Regions from separate parts of the Stenotrophomonas sp. 01N47 genome, predicted to be linked through region 2. Evidence: riboswitches for the same ligand, from Rfam matches in the RefSeq annotation. Region 2 holds a riboswitch; the other holds the start of a gene.
The links. Region 2 has a riboswitch for glycine ahead of gcvP (aminomethyl-transferring glycine dehydrogenase). Riboswitches for the same ligand answer to the same signal wherever they lie in the genome.
Positions count from the first base shown of each region.

Region 1: it holds a riboswitch for glycine, as region 2 does, so the genes downstream of both, AC1DKR_RS13875 (trimeric intracellular cation channel family protein) here and gcvP (aminomethyl-transferring glycine dehydrogenase) in region 2, are expected to answer to the same signal.

Region 1 covers NZ_JBFTQU010000006.1:71,295-83,150, reverse strand. Annotated here, with positions in the region: gene AC1DKR_RS13895 (3-deoxy-7-phosphoheptulonate synthase) at 1-387, shown strand, start outside; gene AC1DKR_RS13890 (efflux RND transporter permease subunit) at 598-3,657, opposite strand; gene AC1DKR_RS13885 (multidrug efflux RND transporter permease subunit) at 3,654-6,785, opposite strand; gene AC1DKR_RS13880 (MdtA/MuxA family multidrug efflux RND transporter periplasmic adaptor subunit) at 6,782-7,948, opposite strand; gene AC1DKR_RS13875 (trimeric intracellular cation channel family protein) at 8,236-8,853, opposite strand; glycine riboswitch at 8,938-9,041, opposite strand; glycine riboswitch at 9,055-9,144, opposite strand; gene AC1DKR_RS13870 (GIY-YIG nuclease family protein) at 9,185-9,442, shown strand; gene AC1DKR_RS13865 (nuclear transport factor 2 family protein) at 9,515-9,940, shown strand; gene AC1DKR_RS13860 (NAD(P)/FAD-dependent oxidoreductase) at 10,043-11,323, opposite strand; gene AC1DKR_RS13855 (NYN domain-containing protein) at 11,445-11,856, shown strand, end outside.
Region 2 covers NZ_JBFTQU010000004.1:76,318-88,173, forward strand. Annotated here, with positions in the region: gene AC1DKR_RS08485 (catalase) at 1-771, opposite strand, end outside; gene AC1DKR_RS08490 (PAS domain-containing protein) at 890-1,612, shown strand; gene AC1DKR_RS08495 (amino acid permease) at 1,694-3,064, shown strand; gene AC1DKR_RS08500 (VOC family protein) at 3,168-3,578, shown strand; gene gcvP (aminomethyl-transferring glycine dehydrogenase) at 3,669-6,536, opposite strand; glycine riboswitch at 6,598-6,700, opposite strand; gene AC1DKR_RS08510 (multidrug effflux MFS transporter) at 7,000-8,226, shown strand; gene AC1DKR_RS08515 (siderophore-interacting protein) at 8,368-9,264, shown strand; gene AC1DKR_RS08520 (hypothetical protein) at 9,342-9,734, shown strand; gene AC1DKR_RS08525 (M2 family metallopeptidase) at 9,856-11,820, opposite strand.

The sequences.
Region 1 (11,856 bases), on a different contig from region 2:
CATGTGATCCTGCGTGGTGGCAAGCAGCCGAACTACGACGCGGCCAGCGTGGCCGATGCCTGTCAGGCACTGGCCAAGGCCAAGCTGCCGACGCGCCTGATGATCGATGCCAGCCACGCCAACAGCCTGAAGAATCACGAAAACCAGCCGAAGGTGATCGAAGACATCGCCATCCAGCTGGAAGATGGCGAGCAGCGCATCGTCGGTGTGATGGTCGAAAGCCATCTGGTGGGTGGCCGCCAGGAGCTGGTCGAAGGCCAGCCGCTGGTCTACGGCCAGAGCATCACCGATGGCTGCATTGATTGGGACACCACCGTGCAGGTGCTGGAGCGGCTCGCCGCTGCCGTGCGCGCCCGCCGTGAAGTGAAGGTGTCCGAAGCCGCTTGAGTGCGGCACGTGTGTGGATGGCGGCCAGCGCCTGCGGGGGTGCGGCCGCGATCAGGGCCGGTCGGAGTTGGAGACCGGCCCGTCTGCACCGGCGATGCGCCTGGCGCTGCGTATGTGCGACAGCGCCAGGTACATCGCCGGGGTGGTGTGAGACCCGAACCGGCGATGGCCGCAGTAGACCCACGCCATGCGTGGATGAAGCCACCTCGCTCACCGCCCCGCCCGTACTCGCGCCAACGCCAGATACATCGCCGGCGTGGTGTACAGCGTCAACCACTGGCTGACCAGCAACCCGCCGACGATGGCGATGCCCAGCGGCTGCCGCAGCTCCCAACCTTCACCGTTGGCCAGCATCAGCGGCAACGTACCCAGCAGTGCTGCCAGCGAGGTCATCAGGATCGGCCGCAGGCGCAATCGTGCCGCTTCCATCACTGCATCCTGCGCACTCAGCCCGCGGCGTTCGCCGGCCAGGGCGAAGTCGACCAGCAGAATCGTGTTCTTCATCACCACGCCCACCAGCAGGAACAGGCCGAGCAGGGCGATCAGGTTCAGTTCGTTGCCGAACAGCCACAGCGCCAACAGCGCACCGATGCCGGCCGACGGCAGCGTGGACAGGATCACCAAGGGCTGCAGGAAGCTCTCGTAGAGGATGCCCAGCACCAGGTACACCGCCAGCGTCGCACCCAGTACCAGCCACAACTGGCGCGAACGCAGCTGCTCCAGGCCGCCGGCCTCGCCGGACAGCTTGGCCTGCACCGAGCGCGGCAGCATCAGTTTGGCCATCGCCGCATCAATCGCCCGGGTGGCCTGTTCCAGGCCCACGCCGGGTGCCAGCGCGAACTCGATCCAGATCGAGGCGAACTGCTCGCTGTGGTACACGCGGTCCGGCGCCATGCCATAGCGCCAGCTGGCGATGCTCGACAGGGGAATGCGCTGGCCGCTGCCATCGATCACCTGCAGCCGTGCGAGCGTGCCCGGGTCCTGGGTGTGCTTCGGGTCCAGCTCCATCACCACCCGGTACTGGTTGAGGCTGTCGTACAACGTGGCGACCTGGCGCTGGCTGAAGGCGTTGTTGAGCATGTTGGCTACGGTGCGCAGGTCCACGCCGTGGCGCGCCGCTGCCTCGCGGTCGATGTCCAGCATCACCTGGCGCATGCCGGCCTCGCCCTGCGCTTCCACGTCCACCAGTTCCGGCAGGCCACGCAGCGCAGCAGCGACCTTCGGTGCCCATTGGCGCAGTGGCGCGGTATCGGCCGAGAGCAACTGGAATTCGTACTTGCCGCTGCTGCCGGCGCCTTCCAGGCGGATGTCCTGGTCCACCCACAGATAGAGGTTGCCCCCGGGCAACTTGGGCAGACGCGCACGCAGGCGGTCGATCACCTGCTGGCTGGAGACGCCGCGCTCGGCCAGCGGCTTCATCTTGATCATGATGAAGGCGTTGTTGACCCCGTTGCTGCCACCGATATACCCGATGATGTCCTCGATGGCCGGGTCGGACAGCAGCAGTCTGCGGTAGGCATCGATCTTCGGCTGCATCGCCTGGAAGGACAGGCCGTCATCGCCACGCGCGAAGCCGCGCAGCTGTGCGGTGTCCTGCTGCGGAACGATGCCCTTGGGTACCTGCTGGAACAGCCAGGCATTGAGTGCGATCACTGCCACGAAGGCCAGCAATGGCCAGCGCAGTTGCCGCAGGCTGGCCTGCAGGGTGCGCAGATAGGCGCCACGCACGCGCTCGAACAGCGCATTGCTGCCGCGCTGCCAGCGCGTGGGCTGTTGTGCGTCATCGACGAACAGGCGCGCGCACAGCATCGGCACCAGGCTGAGTGCCACCAGCACCGACACCGTCATCGCCGCCACCAGGGTCAGCGAGAATTCGCGGAACAGGCGCTCGACGAAATCGTCCAGGAACAGGATCGAGACGAACACCACTGCCAGCGCCAGGTTCATCGATAGCAACGTAGCGCCCACTTCCGATGCACCGCGCACCGCCGCCTGCCAGCGGTCGGCGCCCAGTTCGCGATGGCGCGCGATGTTCTCCAGCACCACGATGGCGTCGTCAACCACCAGTACCGCCGCTACGATCAGGGCCATCAGCGAGAGCGTATTGAGCGAGAAGCCCATCAGCGCGATCAACGCCAGCGTGCCGAACAGCACCACCGGAATCGCCACGCTGGGTACTAGGGCCGCACGCCAGTGGCCAAGGAAGCCGAGCACCACCAGCACCACCAGCGCGATCGCCAGCAGCAGGGTCACTTCTGCTTCATGCAGGGTGGCGCGGATCACCGGCGAGCGGTCCATCACCAGGCGCATGTCCACCGTGCTGGGCAGCAGGGCGTGCAGCTGCGGCAACTGCGCCTGGATCGCATCGACGGTGGCGATGATGTTGGCGCCGGGCTGGCGGCTGACGATCAGCAGCACGGCGGGGCGTTCGTTGTGGAAGCCACTGGCATAGCGGTCCTCCACGCCATCGGCGACGGCAGCGACATCGCCCAGCCGCAGCAGGCGGTCATCGCTGGCCTTCAGCGCCAGCTGGCGATACTGCGCGGCCTGGCGCAGTTGCAGCGGTGCCTCCAGTTGCCAGTGCTGCTGCGCGCCCGCGACCGCACCCAGTGGGCGCACTGCATTGGCGCGGCTGATCGCCTGTGCCACGTCCTCCAGCGCCAGACCTGCGTGATTGAGGGCATTGGGGTCCAGCGACACGCGAACCGCCGGCAGCGCGCTGCCGCCCACCTGCACTTCGCCCACGCCGGGTACCTGCGACAGCTTCTGCGCCAGCACGGTCGAACCCAGGTCGTACAGCTGGCCCGGCGAGAGCGTATCGGAGGTCAACGCCAGCGCCAGGATCGGCGCCTGCGACGGGTTGACCTTGCGGTACTGCGGCATGCCCGGCATGCCGCTGGGCAGCTGGCCGCGGGCGAGGTTGATCGCGGCCTGCACTTCGCGCGCGGCCTCGTCGATGTCGCGGCCGAGCACGAACTTCAATTCGATCTCGGTCTGCCCCTGGGTGCTGGCCGAGTCGATGCGCGAGATGCCGGGCAGACTGCCCAGCGCACGCTCCAGCGGCGTGGCGACGGTGGCCGCCATCGATTCGGGCGAGGCGCCGGGCAGGCTGGCACTGACTTCAATGGCGGGATAGTCGACCTGGGGCAGCGGTGCCACCGGCAGCAGGCGCAGCGCCAGCAGGCCGGCCAGTACCAGCGCCACCGCCAGCAGGAGGGTCGCCACCGGACGCTGCACGCAGGCCTGTGCCAGGCGTGCCACAGGGGTCATGCGCTGGCCTCCTCTGCTGTTGCGGGTACCGCCGCGCGGCGACGCTGCAGACGGTCGAAGGCCAGGTAGATCACCGGCGTGGTGAACAGCGTCAACACCTGGCTGACCATCAGGCCGCCCACCATCACCCAGCCCAGCGGCTGCCGCAGCTCGGCGCCCGAGCCGCTGGCCAGCATCAGCGGTACCGCACCGAACAGCGCGGCAAGGGTGGTCATCAGGATCGGCCGGAAGCGAAGCAGCGCTGCCTGGTGGATCGCTTCACGCGGAATCATGCCGCGCGTGCGCTGCGCGTCCAAGGCGAAGTCGATCATCATGATTGCGTTCTTCTTCACCAGGCCGATCAGCAGCACGATGCCGATCACTGCGATCAGGTCCAGGCTGCGGCCGCTCACCCACAACGCGGCCAGGGCGCCCACGGTCGCCGAGGGCAGGGTGGAAAGAATGGTGATGGGGTGGATGAAGCTCTCGTAGAGCACGCCCAGCACGATGTACATCACCACCACGGCGGCAAGGATCAGCCACAGCGTGCTCGACAGCGAGCTGCTGAAGGCCGCCGCCGCACCCTGCAGGCGCAGCTCGATGCTCTGCGGCAATGCCACCTGCGCCTGCGCAGCATGCACCGCATCCACCGCTTCACCCAGCGATGCGCCGGGCGCAAGGTTGAACGACAGCGTGGCCGCCGGGAACTGGCCGACATGGTTGCGCAGCAGTGCCGTCGGCCCCTGCTCGACGCGCGCCACTGCACCCAGCGGCACGGTCTGGCCGTTGCTGCTGCGCACGCGCAGGCCGCTGATCGCCTCCGGCCCCGGTTGTCGTGCCGGATCGGCCTCCAGCACCACCCGGTACTGGCTGGCCTGGGTGAAGATGGTGGAGATCTGCCGTTGCCCGTAGGCGTCGTACAGTGCGTCGGCCACCGCTTCCACGCTTACGCCCAAGCGTGCGGCGGCATCGCGGTCGATGCTCACCCTGGCCTGTCGGCCCTGCATCTGCAGGTCGCTGGCCACATCGCGCAGCGCGGGCGACTGGCGAAGCGCGTGCAGCAGCTTCGGTGTCCAGGTTTCCAGCGTCTGCAGGTCCGGCGTGGTCAGGGTGAACTGGTACTGGTTGCGGCTGATGCGGTCTTCGATGCCCAGCTCCTGCACCGGTTGCAGATACAGGGTGATGCCGGGAATCCTGGCCACGCGCTGCTGCAGCCGCGCCATCACCACGTCGGCGTTCTCGCGCTCGCCGTGTGGCTTCAGTTCGATCAGCAGGCGGCCGGTATTGAGGGCGGCATTGTTGCCGTCCACGCCGATGTAGGAAGACAGGCTGGCCACGGCTGGGTCCTGTTCGATGGCCGTGGCCAGGGCAAGCTGGCGCTCGCGCATGGCCTGGAACGAGATCGCCTGCGGGGCTTCGCTGATGCCCTGCACCAGGCCGGCATCCTGCACCGGGAAGAAGCCCTTGGGCACGGCGAAATACAGCGCCACCGTCAGCGCAAGCGTGCCCACGGTCGCCAGCAGCATCAGTGGCTGGCGCTGCAGCACCCAGCGCAGCTGCCGGTCGTACAGGGCAATGATGCGATCGAACACGTCGCGCTTCGGGGTCGGAGCCCTGACCGGATCCGACCCGGGCGGGGTCAGATCCCCGTGGGGCTCTGACCCTTTGGCATGTGGTTTCAGGAAGCGCGCACACAGCATCGGCGTCAAGGTCAGCGACACCAGCAGCGAGATGCCGATGGCCACCGCCAGCGTCACTGCGAACTCATGGAACAGCGCGCCCACCAGGCCGGCCATGAACAGCAGTGGGATCAGCACGGCGATCAACGAGACCGTCAGCGACACCAGGGTGAAGCCAATCTCGCTGGCTCCCTTCAGCGCCGCCTCGCGCGGGCTCTCGCCGTCTTCCAGGTGGCGGGCGATGTTCTCCAGCATCACGATTGCATCGTCCACCACGAAACCGGTGGCAATGGTCAGCGCCATCAGCGTGAGGTTGTTGAGCGAATAGCCGGCCAGCAGCATCACCGCGAACGTACCGATCAGCGACAGCGGCACCGCCACGCTGGGAATCAGCGTGGCCGGCAGGTTGCGCAGGAACACCCAGGTGACCAGCACCACCAGCGCGATGGCCAGCACCAGTTCCTTCTGTACGCCGCGCACGGAAGCACGGATCGATTCGGTGCGGTCGCTGAGCACGGTCATCTGCACGCCGGCCGGCAGCGTGGCCTGCAGCTGCGGCAGCAAGGCACGCACCTGTTCGACTACGGCGATGACGTTCGCGCCGGGCTGCCGCTGGATGTTCACCAGCACCGCCGGGGTGGTGCCGCTCCATGCCGCCAGCTGGCGGTTCTCGGCACCATCGGTGATGGTCGCCACATCGCCCAGCCGCAGCGGTGCGCCCTCGCGCCAGGCCAGCACCAGTGCGCGGTATTCGGCCACGCTGCGCATCTGGTCGTTGGCATCGAGCATCACCGCGCGGATCGGGCCATCGAAGCTACCCTTGGGCAGATTGACGTTGGCTGCGGCGATCGCGGTGCGGATGTGGTCCATGCCCAGGTTGTTGGCGGCCAGTGCGCCCGGATTGACCTGGATGCGCACGGCGGGGCGCTGGCCACCGGCCAGGCTGACAAGGCCCACCCCCGGCAGCTGTGCCAACCGCTGGGCGATGCGGGTGTCGACCAGATCGTGCACCTGCGGCAGCGACAGGCCTTGCGAAGTCACCGCCAGCGTCAGGATCGGCGTGTCGGCCGGATTGACCTTGCGGTACACCGGCGGCACCGGCAGATCACCGGGCAGGAAGCTGCCGGCCGCGTTGATTGCCGCCTGCACGTCCTGTTCGGCCACACCCAGCGACACCTCCAGGCCGAACTGCAGGGTGATCACCGAGGCACCACCGGAACTGGTGGACGACAGCTGTTTCAGGCCGGGAATCTGCCCGAGCTGGCGCTCCAGCGGCGCGGTGATGGTGCGCGTGGTCAGCTCGGGGCTGGCACCGGGGTACAGCGTGGTGATCTGGATGATCGGGTAGTCGACCTGCGGCAGCGCCGCCACCGGCAGCAGGCGATAGGCCAGTACCCCGGACAGCAGCAGCGCCACCATCAGCAGGGTGGTGGCGACCGGGCGCAGGATAAAGGCGCGCGAGAGGTTCATGCGCCGGCCTTGGTCGATGCCTCCTCGGTGATGATCTCCACCGCGGTGCCGTCTTCCAGCCCGTCGATGCCTTCGATCACCACCTTGTCACCAGCCACCAGGCCGGAACGCACCGCCACGCGTCCGTCGTCGGCCGGGCCGAGCAGCACCGAGCGACGTTGTGCCTTGTTGTCCTTGTCGACGATGTGCACGTAGTTGCCTTGGCTGCCGAACTGCACGGCAGCATCGGGAATCAGCAGCGCGGGATGCTCACCCAGCTGCAGGCGCACATTGACGAACTGGTTGGGGAACAGCGCCTGGTCGGTGTTGTCGAACTGCGCGCGCAGCTTCAGCGTGCCGGTGGCGGTATCGATGCGGTTGTCGACGCTGGACAGGGTGCCGCTGGCGAGCTGCCGTCGTTCTTCGCGGTCCCAGCTTTCCACCGCCAGCGCCGGCTGCGCCTGCACCGCATCGAGCAGGGCGGGAAGCTCCGGCTCGGGCACGGTGAACAGCACGCTGATCGGCGCCGTCTGCGCCAGCGTGACCAGGCCTTCGGTATCGCTGGCGTGCACCAGGTTGCCTACGTCCAGCCGGCGCAGGCCGACACGGCCGCTGACCGGGGCGATGATGCGCGTGTACTGCAACTGCAGGCGTGCTTCGTCCACCGATGCCTGGTCGCTGAGGCGGCGCCCCTGCAGCTGCCGCACCTTGCTCTGCTGGTCGCTCAGTTCCTGTGCCGACACGTAGTTCTGTCGCTGCAGTTCGCGGTAGCGCTGCAGCTGGCGCTCGGCATTCTCCAGCTCGGCCATGTTCTGCTGCTGCGTACCCTGTGCGTGCGCAAGCTTCACTTGGTAGGGGCGGGGATCGATCTGTGCCAGCAGGTCGCCGGCGTTGACCTGCTGACCTTCCTGGAAATGCAGGCGCATCAGTTCGCCGTCCACGCGGCTGCGCACCACCACGCTGTGCAGCGGAGTGACCGTACCGACCGCCTTCATCCGCAGCACCAGCGGCTCGGCGCTGGCAAGGGCGATGCGTACCGGCACCGTCTTGCCGCTGCCGGCTTCGCCACTGCCCGCCTCGGCCCGCGGCCACAGCCACCACGCCAGGCCAGCGACAAGGGCAAGACCGGCAACGACCAGCAACAGGCGGGCACGACGTGAGCGGGAATTTTCGGCGACAGACATGGGCATCCTGCGCCCTGCGCGCACGCAGGGTCATGCGGGCCCGTCGGCACCACGAAGGGCCACGGGCAGCGGGGGAGGGGGATTGTCTGGCGGGGCCGCGGACGCGGCGTGGCTGGATGCCGTCGCGCGTGCGACGGGGCGCTAATGGTAGCGGTTTACGGGGGCCGTCGCCGCGTGACCTTGGTCATGCGACCCAACCAGAAATGCCGGCTGCCGGCTGGCAACCTGCTGGAATCTGCAGGCGTGCGCAGTGCTGCCGGCCAGCGGCCGGCACCACCGTCAAACGATCAATGCACTTCGTCGTGGTACACGAACTTGGGCATTTCCCAGCGGTAGTGGATGGCCAGCAGACGCACAGCGAAACCACCACCCAGGCAGCACAGGATCGCCGTAGCATCGGCCACGCCCCAGTGCAGCAACAGCAGATACACCGCACCGGTCAGCAGCGAGATGATGGCGTACAGCTCTTTCTGGAAGATCAACGGCACCTCGTTGCAGAGGATGTCGCGCAGCACGCCGCCGAAGGCGCCGGTGAGCATGCCGGCGATCAGCACGATCGGCAGTGCATGGCCGGCCTCGCGCGCGATCGAGCAGCCGATCAGGGTGAAGGCGATCAGGCCCAGGCCATCGAGCACCAGGAAGGTGCGGCGGAAGTGGTGCATCCAGCGCGCCACCCAGGTGGCGATCAGTGCGGCGCACACAGTGAAACCGAGGTACTCCGGGTGTTTCACCCAGCCCAGCGGATAGTGGCCAAGCAGGATGTCGCGCAGCGAGCCGCCGCCGAGGGCGGTGACACAGGCGATCATGACCACGCCGAACAGGTCCATGCGGCGGCGGCCGGCAGACAGGGCGCCGGTCATGGCTTCGGCGGAAATGGCGATCAGGTAGATGATGGACAGCAGCATGGGACAGGCTCCGGGCGCGGTGGGGCCGGCCATGCGCACATACCGCCACTGCCTGCGCAATGACGGGATGACGATGACCGGTGCCGCTCCCGCTGTCCTTTTGCCTGAGAGTTCAGCGGCGTGAGCCGCGTGCCCCTTCGGCGGATCGTCCCGGGCGTGCCCGGTGACCTCTCTCCAGCTCGGCGAGTCGAATGCATGGTTGGTGGGATTCCAGCCCACCGGCCTGAGCGATCATGGGAGCCTGCGCCTTCGGCGGGCGCCAGCGCGGCGCCTCTCTCCTGCATTCGGTCGCCAGTATATCCGCTGCAGTGCAGCACGGCATAATCCGGCCATGGATTCGCCCTCCCGCCCGTGGTTCCTGTACCTGCTCGAATGCCGAGACGGCAGCTATTACGCCGGCATCAGCACCGACGTGCAGGCCCGTTTTGCTGCCCATCAGGCCGGCAAGGGGGCCCGCTACACCCGGTCGCGGCCACCACTGCGGGTCCTGGCGGTGCGCGAGTACCCGGACCGGGCAGCGGCCTCACGTGCCGAATGGGAGCTCAAGCGGCAGCCGCGCGAACGCAAACTGGCGTGGCTGTTGCAGTAGATCCACGCCATGCGTGGATGGGGCGCATCCGGCCATGCCATGATCGCCCAGCCCTCAGCGCTGGAGACCCGGATGTCCACCGTTGCCCTGTTGTTCGCACTTTCCGCAGCAGCAAGCCCTGCCGCCGACGCCGCCACGATCGCAGCCATCGAAGCCACCTGCCATGACTACGTGGATGGCCAGCTGGAGGCCGACCCGCAGCGCGTCGCCCGTTCCCTGCATCCGGACCTGGCCAAACGTGCGGTGCTCGGTGATACACCGGACGAACGCCTGGGCCTGCGCCGGATGTCGAAGGAAGAGCTGGTTGCGTTGACGAAGCAGGGCGCGTTGAAGACCCCGAAAGATCAATGGGATCGCCGCTGCACGGTGCTGGACGTGACCGGCAACGCCGCATCGGTGCGGCTGGAAACCCCGTGGTTCGTCGACTACTTCCACATGGGCCGCTTCGAGCAGCGCTGGGTCATCGTCAACGCGCTGTGGTACCCGAAGCCGAAGTAGAGCCACGCCATGCGTGGCTGCGCTCCATGCAGCCTGCATAGAAATTCATCCACGCATGGCGTGGATCAACTGTGTCGGTCGAGAGGTCACCCACGGCAGTACCTACCGCTTCGGTCGCCGGTCTTCGCGGTCGTCGCCGAAGATGATCCGCGCGCTGCGCTGGTAGCTCCAGTACGCCACCGCCCAGTTCAACAGCACCACGACGCGGTTGCGGAACCCGATCAGGAAGAACACGTGCGCGGCCAGCCAGAACCACCAGGCCAGCACGCCGGACAGCTGCAGCTTGCCCAGGTGCACGATCGCGGCCATGCGGCCGATGGTGGCCAGGTTGCCGAAGTCGGCGTACTTGAACGGCCCGGGTGCTGCCTTGCCATGCAGGCGCGCGCGAATCACGTCCGCCACGTACTTGCCCATCTGCTTGGCGGCAGGCGCAACGCCCGGTACCGGCTTGCCGTTGGCCTGGTTCAGTGCGGCCAGATCGCCGGCCACGAACAGTTCCGGGTGACCAGGCAGGGTCAGGTCGGGCTGCACCTGCACGCGACCGGCGCGGTCCAGCGGCACGTCCAGCGTGCGCGCCAGCGGTGAGGCGGCCACGCCGGCGGCCCAGACCACGGTGCGCGCGGGCACGAACTGGTCGCCCAGCTTGAAGCCCTGTCCATCGATGTGGCTCACCGGCGTCCCGGTCATCACTTCCACGCCCAGCTTTTCCAGCTGCCGGCGTGCCTTCAGCGAAAGCACTTCGGGGAAGGTGGACAGCACGCGCGGACCGGCCTCGACCAGCCGCACCTTGGCGCTGGCCGGATCGATGTGGCGGAATTCATTGCGCAGCGTATGCCGGGCGATTTCCGCGAGGGTGCCGGCCAGCTCGACCCCGGTCGGTCCCCCCCCCACCACGGCAAAGCTCAGCCATGCCGCCTTCTTTTCCGGGTCCGGTTCGGCTTCGGCGCGTTCGAACGCCAGCAGCAGTTTGCGGCGCAGGGCGATGGCATCGTCCAGGGTCTTCAGGCCGGGCGCATCGTCCGCCCATTCGTCGTGGCCGAAGTAGGCGTGGGTGGCGCCTGTGGCCAGCAGCAGGCTGTCGTAGTCCAGCGTGCTGCCATCGGCCATGCGCACCTGGCGGGCCTGCTTGTCGATGGCCACCACTTCGCCCAGCCGCACCTCCACGTTGCGCTGGTGGCCGAGGATGTGGCGCAGCGGTGCGGCGATATCCGGAGCGGACAGCCCAGCGGTGGCCACCTGGTAAAGCAGCGGCTGGAACAGGTGGTGGTTGCGACGGTCGACCAGGGTGATGCGTATGCGTTCGCGGGCCAGCGCACGGGTGGCCCACAGGCCGGCGAAACCGCCGCCGACAACGACCAGGTGGGGGACGCGATCACGACTCATCGACTCACTCCAGGGGGGCATGGGGGAAGTGCCTGGCATCTTCGCACGGCCGCTCCTTGTCACGTCAGCGTGCATCGGGATCGGCGATACTCGGGTTCAGGCAACTGCCCGTGAGGAGTCCATGAGCGAACCGGAAAAGCGCATCGCCCTGTTGATCGACGCCGACAATGCACCGGCCTCGAAGATCGACGAAGTCCTGGCCGAGGTCGCGCGCTACGGTGTGGCCAACGTCCGCCGTGCCTACGGCAACTGGAAGAGCCCACGACTGAAGGGCTGGGAGGCGGTGCTGCACGAGTACGCGATCCGCCCGATCCAGCAGTTCGCCTACAGCAAGGGCAAGAACGCGTCGGACATGGCGATGGTGATCGACGCGATGGATCTGCTGTACGCGCGCAACCTCGATGGTTTCGCGATCGTGTCCAGCGATGCCGACTTCACCCCGATGGTGATGCGCCTGCTGACCGATGGCGTGAAGGTGTATGGCTTCGGCGAAAAGAAAACGCCGGAACCCTTCGTCAACGCGTGCTCGAAGT
Region 2 (11,856 bases):
CCCCAGCTTCGGCCGCCAGTGGAACTTGACGAAGGTGGAGTTCCCTTCCTCATCCAGCAGGCGGAAGCTGTGGATGCCGAAGCCTTCGATGGTGCGCAGCGAGCGCGGAATCGTGCGGTCGCTCATCGCCCACATGATCATGTGCATCGATTCGGGCATCAGCGAGACGAAATCCCAGAACGTGTCGTGTGCGCTGGCCGCCTGCGGGAAGGCGCGGTCCGGTTCCATCTTCACCGCATGGATCAGGTCGGGGAACTTGATCGCGTCCTGGATGAAGAACACCGGAATGTTGTTGCCGACCAGGTCCCAGTTGCCTTCCCTGGTGTAGAACTTCACCGCGAAGCCGCGCACGTCGCGCGGGGTGTCGACCGAGCCGGCGCCGCCGGCAACGGTGGAGAAGCGGGTGAACACCGGCGTCTTCACCCCGACCTCGGTGAGGATCTTCGCCCGGGTCACCTTGCCCAGCGAGCGGGTCAGTTCGAAGAAGCCATGGGCGGCCGAACCGCGTGCATGGACGATGCGCTCGGGAATACGCTCGTGGTCGAAGTGGGTGATCTTCTCGCGCAGCAGGAAGTCTTCCAGCAGGGTGGGTCCACGCGGTCCCTGGCGCAGGGAGTTCTGGTTGTCTGCAACCGGAATGCCCTGGTTGCTGGTCAGTACCGGATGGGCGCCTCCTGCGAGCTGATGCAGTTCATCGCCCTGGCCGCGGCTGTCACGGTCGGCGGAGGTGGTGGCGGGAGCGCGCTTGCCGGTCGGCTTGCTGGCGGCCATGGAGGATCTCCTGGAGCGGGTAGGGGGCAGACCCCAGACAGTGGCGCCGCTGGCGTTAATGCACGGTCCCGTGGGAGTGAACGCGCAGACAAATCGGCGGCTCGGGTATGCTTGCCGCATGCGAGTCGAACCCGCCGACATCGAAGCCCTGTTCGACGCCATTCCGGACGTGCTGTTCTTCATGAAGGACCGCCAGGGCCGCTACACCTACGTCAACCAGACCATGCTGCGACGGCTGGGCCTGCGTGCGCGCAAGGACGTGATCGGACGCACCGCGGCCGAGATCTATCCCACCGGCCTGAGTGCGGACTATGTCGACCAGGACGCACGCGTGCTGTCCGGCGAGGTGATCGAGAACCTCATGGAGCTGCACCTGTTCGCCAACCGCGAACCGGGCTGGTGCCTGACCTGCAAACGCCCGCTGCTGGTGGACGGGCAGGTCGAGGGGCTGATCGGCATTTCCCGCGACCTCGGCCAGAAGGACAGCCTGGGGACCCAGTACGAGCAGCTCCGTCTGGCCTTGGCCCACCTCAATACGCACTACGCCGAGAACGTGCGGATGCAGACGCTGCTGGACATCACCGGGTTCTCGTTGTCCAAGCTGGAGCGCAGCTTCCGCAAGGTGTTCCAGATGACGCCGCAGCAGGTGCTGACCCGGCTGCGGATCCAGATGGCCATGCACCTGCTGCATGGCAACGAGAGCATTGCCTGCATCGGCCAGGCCTGCGGTTTCAGCGACCAGAGCGCGTTCACCCGCAAGTTCAAGGCTGAAACCGGTTTCTCCCCGCGCGCCTACCGCGCCCGTATCGGCGGCAATGTCGGCGAGCTGGTACCGGCCTGAGTTTCCTGCTGCGCTGTGCCTATCCCCGCGGCGGCTGGACACGGTAAGGTGTCGCCCTTGTAGCCGCCGCCAGCCCTGCCGATGCCCGCCACCCCCGATACGACCGCTTCGCCCTCCCGCCTCGGCCATTCGCTCAAGCCACGCCAGCTGATCATGATGGGGCTGGGCAGCGCCATCGGCGCCGGCCTGTTCCTCGGCTCCGGCGTGGGCGTGCAGGCGGCCGGTCCGGCGGTGCTGGTGTCCTACCTGGTGGCCGGTGCGCTGGTGATCATCGTGATGAACGCGCTGGGTGAAATGGCCGCGTCCAAGCCGACCAGCGGTGCGTTCTCGGTGTATGCGGCCGATGCCATGGGCGCCACCGCCGGTGCCACCGTGGGCTGGCTGTGGTGGGTGCAGCTGGTCATCGTGATCGCCGCCGAGGCGGTGGGTGCGGCCGGGTTGCTGGCCACGGTCTGGCCGGTGGTGCCGGTGCCGATGGCGGCATTGGCCTTCATGCTGTTCTTCACCGCGATCAACCTGCTCGGGGTGAAGAACTTCGGCGAGTTCGAATTCTGGTTCGCCATCCTCAAGGTGGCGGCGATCCTGGCCTTCATCGCCGTGGGCGTGGCGCTGCTGATGGGCTGGCTGCCGCAGGTGGCCTCGCCGGGCCTGAGCAACTTCACCGAGCACGGTGGCTTCGCACCGAAGGGCTTGGCCGGCATCGGCGCGGCGCTGCTGGTGGTGGTGTTCGCCTTCGGTGGCACCGAAATCGTGGCCGTCGCTGCGGCGGAGACCGAAGACCCCGAGCGCAGCATCGCCCGTGCCATCCGCACCGTGGCCTGGCGCATCCTGGTGTTCTACATCGGTTCGCTGAGCGTGATCATCGCCGTGGTGCCGTGGACGAGCGAAGCGCTGAAGTCGCCGTTTGCCGCGGTTCTCGATGTCGCCAATATTCCGGGTGCGGCCACCGCCATCACCCTGATCGCGGTGATCGCCCTGCTGTCAGCGCTCAATGCCAACCTCTACGGCGCCTCGCGCATGATGTATTCGCTGGCGCAACGCCGCGAAGCGCCGGCCGTGCTGGGCTGGACCGATCCGCGCCAGGTGCCGGTGATCGCGGTGCTGGCCAGCGTCCTGTTCGGCTTTGCTGCCACCATCATGGAACTGCTGTTCCCGGACAAGGTGTTGCCGGTGCTGCTGAACATCGTCGGCTCCACCTGCCTGTTGGTGTGGACGTTGTCGCTGGTCTCGCAGCTGGTGCTGCGCCGTCGCGCCGACCGCCTGGGCACGCGCCTGCCGTTCCGCATGGCGGGCTTCCCGTGGCTGACCGTCTGTGCGCTGGCGATCCTGGCGCTGATCTTCGGCCTGCTGCTGAGTGAAGCGCATACGCGCCTGCAGTTCCTGTCGATGGTGGCGCTGACGGCGACCATCGCGGCCAGCAGCGCCATCGCCCGGCGCATGCGCGAGGCCTGATCGGCGTTGCCGGCCAGCGGCCGGCACTACCACGGGGGCTGCACATCCGCCGTGCCATCCTGATCGGGTGGGCCATCACCGGCCCGACGAACGGGAGCACCGCATGCTGCGCAGCCGTCCCTTCCTGATGTTCACCGGCCAGGCCGAAGCGGCGCTGGCCCTGTACGCCGAAGCCTTCGCCGAATTCCGCCTGCTGGCCCTGCAGCGCCACCCGGACGGGGCGGGCCCGGGCGCGCCCGGGCAGGTCCGCCAGGCCATTTTCCTGCTCGGCGGCACCCACTACCTGTGCTTTGACAGCCTGGATGTGCACGACTTCACCTTCACGCCCTCGATGTCGCTGTTCGTCGAGTGTTCCGGCGCCGAATCATTCGAGCGTGCCGCGCGCGTGCTGGGTGACGGCGGGCACTGGCTGATGCCGGTGGGCGAGCAGGATTTCAGCAGCCGCTACGGCTGGGTGCAGGACCGCTTCGGCGTGTCGTGGCAGTTGAGCCTGGGGCAGATGCCCGACCCATGACGGCAAAGCATCCACGCATGGCGTGGATCTACTGGAAAACGAGAACGGCCCGCTTGCGCGGGCCGTTCTCATTTCCGATGCCGCGATGGCTTACGCCTCGACTTCATCATCCTTGTAGGCATCGACCGGGATGCAGGCACACATCACGTTCTTGTCGCCGTACACGTTGTCGACGCGGGCTACCGGCGGCCAGTACTTCTGCAGCTTCAGGCTCGGCAGCGGGAAGGCGGCCAGCTCGCGCGGGTAGGCGTGGGTCCACTCGCTGGCGGTCACGGCCGTGGCCGTGTGCGGGGCGTTCTTCAGCGGGTTGTCCTCGCGGTCCAGGCGGCCGTCTTCGATCGCGGTGATCTCTTCGCGGATCTGGATCATCGCGTCGATGAAGCGGTCCAGCTCGTGCAGCGATTCGCTTTCGGTCGGTTCGACCATCAGCGTGCCGGCCACCGGGAAGCTCAGGGTCGGAGCATGGAAGCCGAAGTCGATCAGGCGCTTGGCCACGTCTTCGGCACCGATGCCGCTGGTCTTCTCCAGCGGACGCACGTCCAGGATGCACTCGTGCGCGACCAGGCCGTTGCGACCGGTGTACAGGGTCTTGAAGTGCGGGGCCAGGCGCTTGGCGATGTAGTTGGCGTTGAGCTGGGCGACCTGGGTGGCCTTGCGCAGGCCCTCGGTGCCCATCATCGCGATGTACATCCAGCTGATCGGCAGGATCGAGGCGCTGCCGAAGCTGGCGGCGCTGACCATGCCGACCGGACCGTTGTCACCCAGCTTGCCCGGCAGGAACGGGGCAAGGTGCGACTTGACCGCACACGGGCCAACGCCCGGGCCGCCGCCGCCGTGCGGGATGCAGAAGGTCTTGTGCAGGTTCAGGTGCGAAACGTCCGAACCCCACTTGCCCGGCTTGGCCACGCCGACCAGGGCGTTCATGTTGGCCCCGTCGGTGTACACCTGGCCGCCATGCTTGTGGATGATCTCGCAGATCTCCACCACCTCTTCCTCGAACACGCCGTGCGTGGACGGGTAGGTCATCATGATCGCGGCCAGGCGGTCGCTGTACTTCTCGGCGTTGAGGCGGATGTCTTCGACGTCGACGTTGCCGTTGGCATCGGTCTTGGTGACCACGACCTTCATGCCGCACATCTGCGCCGAGGCCGGGTTGGTGCCATGCGCCGAATCCGGGATAAGGCAGATGTCACGGTGATCTTCGCCACGCGAGCGGTGGTAGGCGCGGATCGCCAGCAGGCCGGCGTATTCGCCCTGCGCACCGGAGTTCGGCTGCAGGCTGACGGCGTCGTAGCCGGTGCACTCGACCAGCATCGCTTCCAGCGAATCGATCAGTTCCTTGTAGCCCAGCGCCTGCTCGGCCGGCACCAGCGGGTGGATCTGCGAGAACTCCGGCCAGGTCACCGGAATCATTTCGGCGGTGGCGTTGAGCTTCATGGTGCACGAGCCCAGCGGGATCATCGTGCGGTCCATCGCCAGGTCCTTGTCGGCCAGCGAACGCAGGTAGCGCAGCAGTTCGTGCTCGCTGTGGTGGGTGTTGAACACCGGGTGGGTCAGGAACGCGGACTGGCGCAGCAGGCCGGCCGGCAGCGCATCGGCGGTGCTGGCATCAAGCGCGTCCACATCAACGGTGGCACCGAACAGCGCGCCTACGGCGACGATGTCGGCGCGGGTGGCGGTCTCGTCCAGGCTGACGCCGACCGAACTGCTGTCGATCGCACGCAGGTTGTAGCCGGCGGCACGGGCCTTGGCATGGATCGCGCCGGCGTCGACACCGGTGACGTGCAGCGTGTCGAAGAAGTCGGCACCGACCTGCACACCGGCAGTGCGCAGCGCGCTGGCCAGGATGGCGGCCAGGCGATGGGTGCGGCGGGCGATGCGGGTCAGGCCTTCCGGACCGTGGTAGACCGCATACATCGAGGCCATCACCGCCAGCAGCACCTGTGCGGTGCAGATGTTGGAGGTGGCCTTCTCGCGGCGGATGTGCTGTTCGCGGGTCTGCAGGGTCAGGCGGTAGGCCGGGTTGCCCTGTGCGTCGATCGAGACGCCGATCAAGCGGCCCGGCATCGAACGCTTGTAGGCGTCACGGCAGGCCATGAACGCAGCATGCGGGCCACCGAAGCCGAACGGCACGCCGAAACGCTGGCTGTTGCCGACCACGATGTCCGCACCCCATTCGCCCGGGGCCGCCAGCAGGGTCAGTGCCAGCAGGTCGGTGGCCACGGCCACCAGGCCGCCGCGCGCGTGCACGGCATCGACCAGTGCCTTGTAGTCGCCCACCTGGCCGAAGGTGTCCGGGTACTGCAGCAGCAGGCCGAAGGCTTCCGCTTCCAGCGCTTCGGCCGGGGTGCCCACGCGCAGCACGATGCCCATGGGCTCGGCGCGGGTGCGCAGCAGTTCCAGCGTCTGCGGGTGCACGGCGTCGTGCACGAAGAAGGTGTCCGACTTCGACTTGGCCGAGCGCTTGGCCAGGGTCATCGCTTCAGCGGCGGCCGTGGCTTCGTCCAGCAGCGAGGCGTTGGCGATTTCCATGCCGGTCAGGTCTGCGCACAGGGTCTGGAAGTTGATCAGCGCTTCCATGCGGCCCTGCGAGATTTCCGCCTGGTACGGGGTGTAGGCGGTGTACCAGGCCGGGTTTTCCAGGATGTTGCGCAGGATCACGTTCGGCGTGTGGGTACCGTAGTAGCCCTGGCCGATGAAGCTCCGCAGCACGGTGTTCTTGTCGGCGATCGCGCGGATCTTCGCCAGCGCCTGCACTTCGGTGATCGACTCCGGCAGCGCCAGCGGTGCCGGCGACTTGATCTTGGCCGGCACGATGGCATCGGTCATCGCATCCAGCGATGCGTGGCCGATGACGCCGAGCATCTGCGCGATCTCGGCATCGTTGGGGCCGATGTGGCGCTCGACGAACGCCGAATGGTGCTCGAGCTCACGCAGGGAAGGGGTGTTCTGGGACATGGCGAAGGATCCGTCAGGAAAGGGCACACGCACGGGCACAAGCCGCCGGTCGGCGGTCTGCGGGCGCCCCTCTGTCCTTTTGCCTGAGAGTTTAAAAGCGCGGAAAACCGCAGCTTCGTGCCCCTTCGGCGCCGGATCGAACCGGTCTCTCCAGAGTTCTGTTACGGGTGGTATCGGGCCTGAGCGATTACGGGCGTTGCGCCTTCGGCAGCGGTGACCTGCTTCTCCCACCGTGTTGCCCGCCGATTATAGCTCGTTGCCGGCGCCTGACGGTGGCCCGGGCGGGCCTCACGGGGCTGAATGGCCGATGGCCCGGGCGTGCGTTCTGTGCATCCGTGCATGGCATCGCGCGCATTCCCCACCTATGATGGTGGGATTCTCGTATTCATCTGGCGCCGTCCCTGCTGCAGGGGATCGGCGCCCGCCGTGCGTGTCATGCATGGCCCTGCCGGACGCTTGCCCGATGACCGCCGCCGTTGCTCCTTCCACCCGCCGCATGGCCCTGTTGCTCGCTGGCCTGGCCATGTTCGGTCCGTTCTCGATCGACACCATCTTTCCTGCGTTTCCGCAGCTGGCCCAGCGCCTGGCGGTGGACGAGGTGGCGGTGCAGCAGACCATCAGCGTCTACCTGCTGTTCTACGGCCTGATGAGCCTGGCCCATGGCCCGCTGTCCGATGCGTGGGGGCGCAAGCGGGTGATCCTCGGCGGCCTGGTGATCTTCGTCGGCGCCTCGGTGGGCTGTGCGTTGTCTACCGACCTGACCACGCTGCTGGCGTTCCGCGCACTGCAGGGCCTGTCGGCCGGCGTGGGCATGATCGTCGGCCGCGCGGTGATCCGCGATCTGTACCACGGCCACGACGCGCAGCGGCTGATGAGCCAGGTGTCGATGCTGTTTGGTATCGCCCCGGCCATCGCGCCGATCATCGGTGGCTGGATCCTGCTCAGCGGTGCCGGCTGGCCGCTGATCTTCTGGTTCCTGGTGGTATTCGCGCTGGTGCTGCTGGCGGCCACCGCGCGCTTCCTGCCGGAAACCCATCCGGTGGAGGCGCGGATCGCCCTGTCGCCACGCACGTTGCTGCGCGATTACGTGCGCATCGGCTTCAATCCGCGGTTCCTGCGCCTGGCCCTGGCCGGCAGCATCGGGTTCGGCGGCATCTTCCTGTACATCTCCTCGGCGCCGGCCATCGTGATGCAGCACCTGCATCTGGGTGAAGGTGGCTTTGCGTGGTTGTTCATTCCCACCATCGGCGGCATGACCACCGGTTCGTTCCTGTCCGGGCGCATGGCCGGGCACAGCACACCGACCCGGCAGGTCGCGCTCGGATTCACCCTGTGTGCGGTCTCTGCCGTGCTGAACATCGGCTACGTCACCCTGGCGCCGCAGTTCGCGCTGCCGTGGGCGGTGATGCCGATCTTCCTTGGCGGCATGGGCATGGCGCTGATCTTCCCGATCCTGGCGCTGGCGGTGCTGGACATGTATCCGCTGCAGCGCGGCCTGGCGTCGTCGCTGCAGGCGTTCGTGCAGCTGATGATCAGCACCGTGGTGGCTGGCGTGGTTTCGCCGCTGCTGCACAACAACCCGCTGCACCTGGCACTGGGACAGGCGGGCTTCTTCGCGGCTGGCTTCGTGTTCTGGTACTGGGAGCACCAGCGCGAGCGCGCATCAGAGGCAGCCGGCACGGCGCATTGAGCGTCGCGCAGGGGTAGGGCGCGTCATCACGCGCGGATCCGTTGTGGCGCTGCGGGCAGGGAGTAGGCTGGGGTTTCCAGCGAGCCGGTTCGTGGGTGCACGGCAGCCAGCCATTCCGATGTCGTCGCATGAGGTACCCGCATGGCTGCGCAGCAGACCTACCGCCTGTTCGAGGTGGCGCTGAAGGAGCGCCGCGTTATTTCTCCTTCCCTGGACCGCATGGTGTTCACCGGCGCCGACGTGGCGCGCATGAAGACCGAAGGCCCGGACCAGCGTATCAAGGTGTTTTTCCCCTTGCCCGGCCAGGACGCGCCGGACGTGCCCGGCGGCGAAGACTGGTATGCCCGTTACCGGGCACTGCCCGATGAGGCGCGGCCGCCGATGCGCACCTTTACCCTCCGCCAGCTGCGTGCCGGCGAGTGCGAGGTCGACGTCGACTTCGTGCTGCATGGCCAGACCGGACCGGCCTCGCGCTGGGCCACGCATGCACGGCCGGGCGACCGCGTGGTGCTGCTGGCCCCCGATGCCGACTGTGCGGACAGCAGCGAGGGCTGGGAATGGAAGCCGCCAGCCGGGGTAGGCCAGGTGCTGCTGGTGGCCGATGAGACCGCATTGCCGGCGGTGGCCGGCATCCTCGAGGAACTGGCCGGGCTGGCCGATCCGCCGCGCACGCTGGCCCTGCTGGAGATCGCCCAGGCCGGTGATGCGGTGCCATTGAAGGCCCCGGCCACGGCCGAACTGGTGTGGTTGCCACGCGGGCAGCAGGCCCATGGGCAGCGGTTGCTGCAGGCGGCGCAGGCGCGGCTGGCGGCGGCCTCGACCATGGCCGAGGCCGCCGAACTGGACGACATCGACGTCGACGCGCAGATCCTGTGGGAGCAGGCTGACACCAGCGCGGAGGGCGCGCTGTATGCCTGGGTAGCGGGCGAGGCCGGCGCGGTGATGGCGATCCGCCGGTATCTTCTGAAGGACTGTGGCCTGGATCGCCGCGCGATCACCTTCATGGGGTACTGGCGGAAGGGGCGGGTGCTGGACTGAGCCGCTACCGCACCGGCGTGAACCGGCATGCAGGGGGTGTGGGTTATCCTTGCGCCCCCGCAATGCAAGCCCCACTGATGTCGACCTCTTCCAAATCCCGCCGCGACCAGCGCCGTCGCCAGGAACAGCAGGCTGCCAACAAGGCCGCCGCCACCGCCTCGCCCGTCGAGCCGCATGCCGAACTGCGCGACACGCAGCGCACGCTGCTGGCCGGCGTCGTCCGCCGCGATGGCGAATGGGTGCTGGGCATGGATGGCCGCATCGCCGGCCAGAGCGAAAGTGCCGCCCAGGTGCTGGCGCTGATCATGCAGGCCGGTGAACTGCACGAACGGCAGGGCACACCGGTGCGTTTGATCTATTCGGATGCGCTGCGCGATGCGGCGCAGGCCGAAGCCAACGAGAAGGGGCAGACCTTCGAGGAATTCAAGGCCGCGCTGGCCGCGCAGCTGGCGGCGAAGAAGAGCAACTGATCGTCATCGCGGTAGCGCCGGGCCATGCCCGGCGGCTTTTCATTACGCGGCTGCGCTCGCCGGGCATGGCCCGGCGCTACCGAAACGGAAAAGGGCGGATCCTCGCGGATCCGCCCTTTTTTCATTTCGCCGCCGGTGCCGCGCTGGCCTGCCAACCGCACATCTGGCCTTCGTTCTGCTGTTTCAACCAGGCGTTGACCGGGCTGAAGTACTCGATCATCGGGCCGGCATCGAGCTTGTCCGAGCCGGTCAGTTCCTTCAGCGTGGCCTGCCACGGCTGGCTGGCGCCCTTGCTCAGCATCGCCCAGTACTTCTGGCCGGCTTCCTTGTTGCCGTAGAAGGTGCACTCGTGCAGCGGGCCCTTGAAGCCGGAGGCATCGCACAGGCCCTTGTAGAACTGGAACTGCAGGATGCGCGCCAGGAAGTAGCGGGTGTACGGGGTGTTGCCCGGCACGTGGTACTTGGCACCCGGATCAAAGAACTCCTCGCCACGGGCGCTGGCCGGTGCCACGCCCTGGTACTTGGCCTTCAGGTCCCACCAGGCCTTGTTGTAGTTGTCCGCGGTGATCGAACCATCGAACACGCCCCAGCGCCAGCGGTCGATCATCAGGCCGAACGGCAGGAACGACACACCCGACAGCGCCATGCGCATCTGGTTGTTGATGACCGCTTCGCGGCTCTCGGTCGGCGCGTCGACCAGCCCGATCGAGCTGAGGTACTTCGGCGTCATCGCCAGCACGATGGTGTCGCCGATCGCTTCATGGAAGCCATCGTTGGCACCGCCCTGGAACAGCGGCGGCAGCGGGTTGTAGGCCAGGTCGTAATAGATGTGGCCCAGTTCGTGGTAGATGGTGGTGAAGTTCTCTTCGTTGGGCTTGATGCACATCTTGGTGCGCACATCGCCTTCCATGTTCATGTCCCACGCACTGGCGTGGCAGACCACGTCGCGGTCATCGGGCTTGATGAACTGGGTCTTGTCCCAGTACGACTGCGGCAACGACGGCATGCCCAGCGATACGTAGAAGTCCTGTGCACGCTCGGTCATCTGCTTGGCGGTGCGCAGTTCGGCCTCGCGCTGCGCCTTGTACTGCGCGGCCACGTTCGCATCCTTGCCGGCCTTGGCCAGCGCCGCGCTCAGGTTGGTCTGGTACTGCTTCTCCAGCGCCGCGGTGATGTCCAGGCTGCCAGCGCCCGGGTACGGTTCCAGCTGGTCCCACAGGTTGGACCAGTCCTGCTGCCACATGTTGCCCATCAGGTGCGCGGCGATCAGGCCGTTGCCCACCTCGGCCTTGTCCTTGCCATAGGTCTTGTCCAGCTTGCCGCGCGCATAGCAGTGCAGCTGCTCGTACATCGGCTTGACCTGTTCCCACAGGCGATCGGTTTCCGGTCCGATCTGCTCCGGCGGCATGTCATAGCCACTGCGCCACATCTGCCCGGCATCGGTGAAGCCCATGCCCTTGGCACCTTCATTCACCAGGCCGACGAACTTCTGGTAATCACCGCGCATGCTCTTGGTGGTGCTGTGCCAGCCCTGCCAGGCATCGAGCTGCTGGTCATAGTCGCGGCTGCGCGCCAGCACCTGCTCCAGTTCGCCCAGCTGGCGGCAGGAGTTGGGATCGTTGGCGTCGGTGCAGTACTTGCCTGCGCCGTAGCTGCCTTCCATGCGGGTGGCGATCTGGGTCAGTTCGGCCAGCTTGGCCGGGTCGCGCGGCGCCGGCATCGACGACATCAGCTTCAGCAGGTGGATCGCGCGCTTGCTGTCTTCGCTCATCGGCTTGCCATCGAACTTGCCGGCCTGCTCGATCCAGCTGTTGAGCTGGGTCAGCGAACGCTCGTTGGCCTTGGCTGCGATGCGCTCTGAATCGCTGTTGATGTAGGTGGAGGACAGCCACTGCGCCGAGGTCATCTCCGGGTAGGCCGCCTTGAATTCGGCATTGATGCGGGCCACGAACTGGTCGGCGGTTTCGCCGGCCGGTGCGCTGCTGCTGGCGGTATCGGTGCCTGGGGCAGCTTCCTTCTTGCAGGCGGCCAGGGCCAGCGTAGCGGCGGCGACTGCCGCGGCCAGCAGGAGATGACGGTGTTTCACGGGCGATCCTTGGGTGGTGAACGACCGCCGAAGGCT